One region of the Streptomyces sp. NPDC003393 genome, then DNA from elsewhere that is predicted to be linked to it. Evidence: riboswitches for the same ligand, from Rfam matches in the RefSeq annotation. Region 1 holds a riboswitch; the other holds the start of a gene.
What was found. A riboswitch is a leader RNA that binds a small molecule or an ion and turns the genes downstream of it on or off. The one in region 1 is predicted to bind glycine.

Region 1 (3,400 bases):
TGGTAGAACGGCCGGACCTTTTCCTTCAGCCAGCCCGCCACCGGGTCGTCCGTCACGTCCAGCAGGACCAGGTTGACGGGCCACCGGACGGGGACCTTGGCGAGGGCGCGGCCCAGGGCCTCCAGGGGGCGGGCGCGCAGGTCGTCGTCCCACTGGGAGAGCTCGACGCCTATGAACATCACCGGGTCGGCCGTCTCTATCGCGGCCAGGCAGCGGCGGGCCGCGAGGACCACGCCCGTGCCGGCGAACTCGTCGGAGGCGGCGGCCAGGAAGTCCACCGGGTCGTCCTGCCAGTCGGGTTCGAACAGCCGGACGCGGCCACCTCCCGGACCGTCCAGTTCGGTGCGCCCGGCGCGGCAGAGTTCGGCCACGGCCGGCGGGGGCAGCGGGATGCCGACCACGCCCTCCGGGTTCAGCGCGATGCCGACCTGCGGGGGCAGTCCGCGCGCGAACTCGACGGCGGGTGCGATGGCGTACGGCATGTGGGCGCCGGCGACCTGGCGGAACTGCTCCTCGGAGCTGAACACCGGAACGTAGGCCTGGCCGTCGATCTCCAGGGTGGGCAGATCGAGCGGACCGCTGTGCGGGCCACCGCCGCCGGGCAGGGGGACCCACAGGAAGCTGCGGCCCAGCACCTCGACGATCCGGCCGCCGGCCGAGGGGATGCCGATGGAGGCGGAGAGCACTTCCTCCAGCTCGTTGCCGGGCCAGCCGCCGTGCGGCTGGGGATGCGCCTGTGCCGGATAGTCGGCCGGGTAGCCCCCGGAGAAGTCCGCCGGAATGTCCATTCGCCTACCACCTGCTGGAAACCGCTGTTGTGACCGAAAGGCTATCGGGTGCCGGTGCGGGGCGGACCGGTGAAGCCGATCCGGCGCAGCGCGGCCGCCGCCTCGCGGTCCAGCAGGACCGCCGAGCCGCAGCCTCGCGGCAGCTCGCCCCGCTCCACCGCGCGCAGCAGGCGCGCCGTGGCCCTGCGGTGGCGCAGGAAGGCGTAGCGGGAGACACCGCGGCCGCGCCGGCGCATGCCGTCCGCCGCGGCCTCGGGGGTGACGTCCAGCAGGATCAGGTGGAGCGTGCCGCCGCGGCGGCGGGCGGCGCGGGCCAGCCAGCCGCGGACCCAGCTCTGCGTGCCGCAGTCGTGGACCACGACTCCCTCGCCGGAGCGCAGCGCGCGGCGCAGCGCGGCGTAGTGGGCGAGGCGGACCAGCGGACGGTAGAGCGCGTAGGGCAGGCGGGATGCGAGGCGGGCGTCCCAGCGGTCGCGGGTGTCCTGGGAGTCGATCCCCGGGCCGCGCACCGCCCGCCGCATCAGGGTCGACTTGCCGCTGCCGGGCAGGCCGGTGACCACGGCCAGGTCGTTCGGGCCGAAGAAGAGCGCGTGCGGGCCGCGGCCGGCGCGCTCGCGCAGGTCGCGCACCACGGGGACGGGCCGCCGGCCGCCGTGTTCGCGGGCCCGCGCGAGCGGCCCCCGGGCTCCGGGGCGGCCGGGCAGGTCGAGGGCGCGACTCGTGGCGTACGCCGGCGTGGTCCTGTTCAGCGTCATCGTCCTCCCCTTCGAGCGTAAAGAGAAGGTAATGCCCGGCGTCCCGCGATTTCATGCGCGTTCTGCCACGGGTCGGTCACAGACGCGGCCTGACGTGATCCGGCCCGGCGTGCAATGATGTCCGCGCCAACTGCATACAGGCCGTTTGAATCCGCGCGGGAGAGTTCCCAGCAGCCGTCTCGCTGGGGCGCCGAAGGAGCAAGTCCCTCCCTTGAATCTCTCAGGCACCGTTACCGCGCGGGCGAGGCACATCTGAAAAGCGGGCCGCTGCCGCAGCGGCTCCACCCAAGGTGCAAGCCATGACCGTCCGTCCTACGGCGGTCATGGCGAACCTCTCAGGTTCCGATGACAGATGGGGAGGACACCGATCCGTCCTCGCCCTTCCCCGCGCCGGGCCACGCTCGCGCGGGGGGATCCCCACAGCCTGGGAGACACGCCCGATGAGCAGTTCCGCACCCCGTCCGCTCCGTCATACCGCGCTCGACGCGGTGCACCGCGCGCTCGGTGCGACGATGACCGACTTCGCCGGCTGGGACATGCCGCTGCGCTACGGCTCCGAGCGCGACGAGCACATCGCCGTGCGTACCCGGGCCGGGCTCTTCGACCTCTCCCACATGGGTGAGATCACCGTCACCGGCCCGCAGGCGGCCGCCCTGCTGAACCACGCGCTGGTCGGCAACATCGCCTCCGTCGGCGTGGGCCGGGCCAGGTACACCATGATCTGCCGGGAGGACGGCGGCATCCTGGACGACCTGATCGTCTACCGGCTGGCCGAGGCCGAGTACATGGTCGTCGCCAACGCCTCCAACGCCCAGGTCGTGCTGGACGCGCTCAGCGAGCGGGCGGCCGGTTTCGACGCCGAGGTCCGCGACGACCGGGACAACTACGCGCTGATCGCCGTGCAGGGCCCGGAGTCCCCCGCGATCCTCGCCTCCCTCACCGACGCCGACCTGGACGGCCTGAAGTACTACGCCGGCCTGCCCGGCACGGTCGCCGGGGTGCCGGCGCTGATCGCGCGCACCGGCTACACCGGCGAGGACGGCTTCGAGCTGTTCGTGGCGCCGGCCGACGCCGAGAAGCTGTGGCAGGCGCTGACCGACGCCGGAGCGGACGCCGGGCTGGTGCCGTGCGGGCTGTCCTGCCGCGACACGCTGCGCCTGGAGGCGGGCATGCCGCTGTACGGGAACGAGCTGACGACCGAACTGACCCCGTTCGACGCCGGACTCGGCCGGGTGGTCAAGTTCGACAAGGAGGGTGACTTCGTGGGCCGCGAGGCACTGCTGGCCGCCGCCGAGCGCGCCGCCTCCCAGCCGCCCCGGGTGCTCGTCGGCCTGGTCGCCGAGGGCCGTCGCGTCCCGCGCGCCGGGTACCCCGTCGTCGCGGGCGGCGAGGTGATCGGCCAGGTCACCTCCGGTGCCCCCTCCCCCACCCTGGGCAAGCCGATCGCCATGGCGTACGTCGACGCCGCGCACGCCGCGCCGGGCACGCCGGGCGCCGGCGTGGACATCCGGGGCAGGCACGAGCCGTACGAGGTCGTGGCGCTGCCCTTCTACAAGCGGCAGAAGTAGGACCGGCCCGGCAGGGTGGGTCCCGGACGCCGTGTGCCGGTGTGTCGCGCCCGTACGTGCGACGGCCGGCACATCAACCTGCTCACCAGAGCTTTCAGCAGTCCCTCAGTCACCAGCAGTCCCCCGCGTACAGGAGAATTCAGGCCATGAGCAACCCCCAGCAGCTGCGCTACAGCAAGGAGCACGAGTGGCTGTCGCCCGCCGAGGACGGCGTCGCGACGGTCGGCATCACGGAGTTCGCGGCCAACGCGCTCGGCGATGTCGTCTACGCCGACCTGCCGGAGGTCGG
Region 2 (3,400 bases), on a different contig from region 1:
GAGCCCAGCGGGATCATGCCGCGGTCGAGCGCGTAGTCGCGGTCGGCCAGCCTGCGCAGGTAGCGCAGCATCGCGGTCTCGGAGCGGTGCTGGTGGAAGACGGGATGGGTGAGGTAGGCGTCGGTGCGCAGCAGGGCCTCGGGCAGGGTGTCCTCGGCGGCGGCGTCCAGGGCGTCGATGCGGGCCTCGACGCCGAAGGCGGACCACACGGCGCGCAGTTGAGCGCGGTCGGTGGTCTCGTCGCAGGCGATCGAGACGTGGTCGGCGTCCACAAGGCGCAGGTTCACGCCGGCCTCGCGGGCGGCGGCGACGACCTCGGCGGCCCGGCCCTCGGCCTTGACGGTGAGCGTGTCGAAGTAGGCGCCGTGGACGACCTCGGCGCCGCCCGCCTTCAGGCCCGCGGCGAGGATCGTGGCGTAGCGGTGGGTGCGCTGCGCGATGCCCTTCAGCCCCTCGGGGCCGTGGTAGACGGCGTACATGCCGGCCATGACGGCGAGCAGCACCTGGGCGGTGCAGATGTTGCTGGTGGCCTTCTCGCGGCGGATGTGCTGCTCACGGGTCTGCAGGGCCAGGCGGTAGGCCTTGTTGCCGTCCGCGTCCACGGAGACGCCGACCAGGCGGCCGGGCAGGCTGCGGGCGAACTTCTCGTGCACCGCCATGTAGCCGGCGTGCGGGCCGCCGAAGCCCATCGGCACGCCGAAGCGCTGGGTGGTGCCGACGGCGATGTCCGCGCCCAGCTCGCCGGGGGACTTCAGCAGGGTCAGGGCGAGCAGGTCGGCGGCGACGGTGACCAGCGCGCCGAGTTCGTGGGCCTGGTCGATCACCGGCTTGAGGTCGCGTACGGCGCCGGAGGCCCCCGGGTACTGCAGGAGCACGCCGTTGATCTCGCGCCCGGCGATCTCGGCGGGGATGCCCTCACCGAGGTCCGCGACCACGACCTCGACACCGGTCGGCTCGGCGCGGGTCTTGATCACGGCGATGGTCTGGGGCAGCGCGTCCGCGTCGACCAGGAACAGGCCCTTCTTGTTCTTGCCCATGCGCCGGGACAGTGCCATCGCCTCGGCGGCGGCGGTGCCCTCGTCCAGAAGGGAGGCGCCGGAGGTCGGCAGCCCGGTGAGGTCGGCGACCATGGTCTGGAAGTTCAGCAGCGCCTCGAGGCGGCCCTGCGAGATCTCCGGCTGGTACGGGGTGTACGCGGTGTACCAGGCCGGGTTCTCCATGACGTTGCGCAGGATGACGGGCGGGGTGAACGTGCCGTAGTACCCGAGACCGATCATCGAGCCGAGGACCTGGTTGCGGTCGGCGAGGGAGCGCAGCTCCGCCAGTACCTCGGCCTCGGTGCGGGCACCCGGCAGGTCGAGCGCGTCGGCGTTCTTGATCACATCCGGCACCGCGGCGGCGGTGAGCTCGTCGAGCGAGCCGTAACCCACCTGCGCGAGCATCTTGGCCCGCGCCTCCTGATCGGGCCCGATGTGGCGCTGTTCGAAGGGAATGCCCTTTTCGAGCTCGGAGAGCGGAATGCGCTGGGCGGTCATTGCGGAGGCCTCCTGGTCTGACACGACCTTCGAGGGACACCACGGCTCGGGTGCCCCGACGGCCTCCCCCTCTGTCATCTCAACCTGAGAGCTTCACCGGAGCGCCCGAGGGCACCCGGTTTTCACCGTCGGTGAGAGCGGCATCCGTCGACACCCGCTCTGCTTTCCAGAGTGACCTCGTCCGTGCGGTACAGGGGCCTGAGAGATTCCGGGGAGGATTTGCTCCTTCGGCGCCTCCGATGGTGGTGGAGGACTCTCCCGCACGGGGTCAGCAGCCGTTTGCCAGGGTACCAGCGGGCTCCACGGGGCGGGCTCGAGTGGCCGCTCTCCCGATTGTGCTCTTTTGTAGTGCTTACGAATGAGTTGCGACCTAGTGGAGGGACCGTGCAGACCGACATCGATCCGCGCAACCTGATCGGCCGCAAGGCGTTCGACCGGAACGGCACCAAGATCGGCACGGTGGACGAGGTCTACCTCGACGACGCGACCGGGGTGCCGGAGTGGGCCGCCATACGCACCGGCCTGTTCTCCCGGGACGCCTTCGTGCCGCTCGAGCCCAGCGAACTCGTCGGCGGCGAACTGCACGTCCCCTTCGACCGGGCCCTCATCAAGGAGGCCCCCGACTTCGGCGTCGGCCGCCACCTCTCCCCCGAGCAGGAACTGCAGCTCTACCACCACTACGGCCTCGATGTGGCGCCTCCCCCCACCCTTGCGGACCACGACTTCGGCCGACTCGCGGGATCCGGATCCGAGGAAAGCTGAGGGCGAGCGCCGTCCGCCCGGCGCGCTACCCCGGCCAGGGCCCGCCGGCCACCGAGGACGCGCTCCCGGTGTTCTCCGTGCCGCCGGTGGTTTCCGTGCCACCGATCACCGCTTCGGTGCCACCGGTCCCTTCCGCGTCACCGGTCGCTTCCGTGCCACCGGTCGCTTCCGTGCCACCGGTCGCTTCCGTGCCAGCGGTCGCTTCCGTGCCACCGGTCGCTTCCGTATCGCAGGCCGCTTCCGTATCGCAGGCCGCTTCGGCGACGCCGCGGTCTCCGTCGGTGGTGTCCGGTCTTCGCCGCACCAGCGGCAGCGGATCCGCCGCCTCCAGGCCGGGGTCGTCGACACGGAAGGTCCGCACCCGCCCCGGCTCGGAGTCGGGCGTCTCGAAACGGACGGTGACCCGGCCGAGGCCGCTGCCCTGGACCCAGCCGTGCCCGTATGCGGTGTGCCGTACGTCGTGGCCCGCCGGCCAGTGCCGCTCGGCGGGGGCCGGCTGCTCCGGCGCCGATTCGTCCGCGGGTTCCTCCTCGGGGCTGTCCACCCGCGCGCCGGCCGCCTGGGCGAACAGGTCCTCCTGCGTGTAGTCGGCGAGCCCGGACACGCCCACCCCGAGCAGCCGCACCCCGCCCGTGGTGTCCACCGAGTCCAGCAGCCGGGCCGCCGCCTCCCGCACCACCGCCGGATCGTCGGTGGGCCCGCGCAGGGTCTCGGAGCGGGTCAGCGTGGAGAAGTCGTAGCGCCGTACCTTCAGCACGATGGTGCGGCCCGACAGCCCGGCCCCGCGCAGCCTCCGTACGCACCTGTCGGCGAGCCGCTGCACCTCCAGGCCCACCCGCAGCCGGTCGTGGATGTCCACGTCGTAGGTGTCCTCCACCGACACCGACTTGGCCTCGCGCTCGGCGACCACGGGCCGCTCGTCGTGCGCCAGTGCCATGGCGTACAGCGCCTGCCCGTGCGCCTTGCCCAGCAGCCGTACGAGCTCGTCCTCTCCCGCCTCGGCCAGCTCGTCGACCGTGTGGATCCCGGCCCGCCGCAGGTGGTCGCCGGTCGCGGGGCCCACGCCGGGCAGCGTCCGCACCGACATGGGGCCCAGCAGGGCC

Region 2: another riboswitch for glycine. It lies ahead of gcvP (aminomethyl-transferring glycine dehydrogenase); the one in region 1 lies ahead of gcvT (glycine cleavage system aminomethyltransferase GcvT).

Annotation. Positions count from the first base shown of each region.
Region 1 covers NZ_JBSFRB010000040.1:54,204-57,603, reverse strand. The annotation lists gene ACWDUZ_RS30300 (enhanced serine sensitivity protein SseB) at 1-788, opposite strand, end outside; gene ACWDUZ_RS30295 (AAA family ATPase) at 830-1,543, opposite strand; glycine riboswitch at 1,690-1,789, shown strand; glycine riboswitch at 1,790-1,905, shown strand; gene gcvT (glycine cleavage system aminomethyltransferase GcvT) at 1,984-3,111, shown strand; gene gcvH (glycine cleavage system protein GcvH) at 3,258-3,400, shown strand, end outside.
Region 2 covers NZ_JBSFRB010000078.1:9,655-13,054, reverse strand. The annotation lists gene gcvP (aminomethyl-transferring glycine dehydrogenase) at 1-1,535, opposite strand, end outside; glycine riboswitch at 1,712-1,806, opposite strand; gene ACWDUZ_RS37860 (PRC-barrel domain-containing protein) at 1,920-2,297, shown strand; gene ACWDUZ_RS37855 (DNA polymerase IV) at 2,323-3,400, opposite strand, start outside.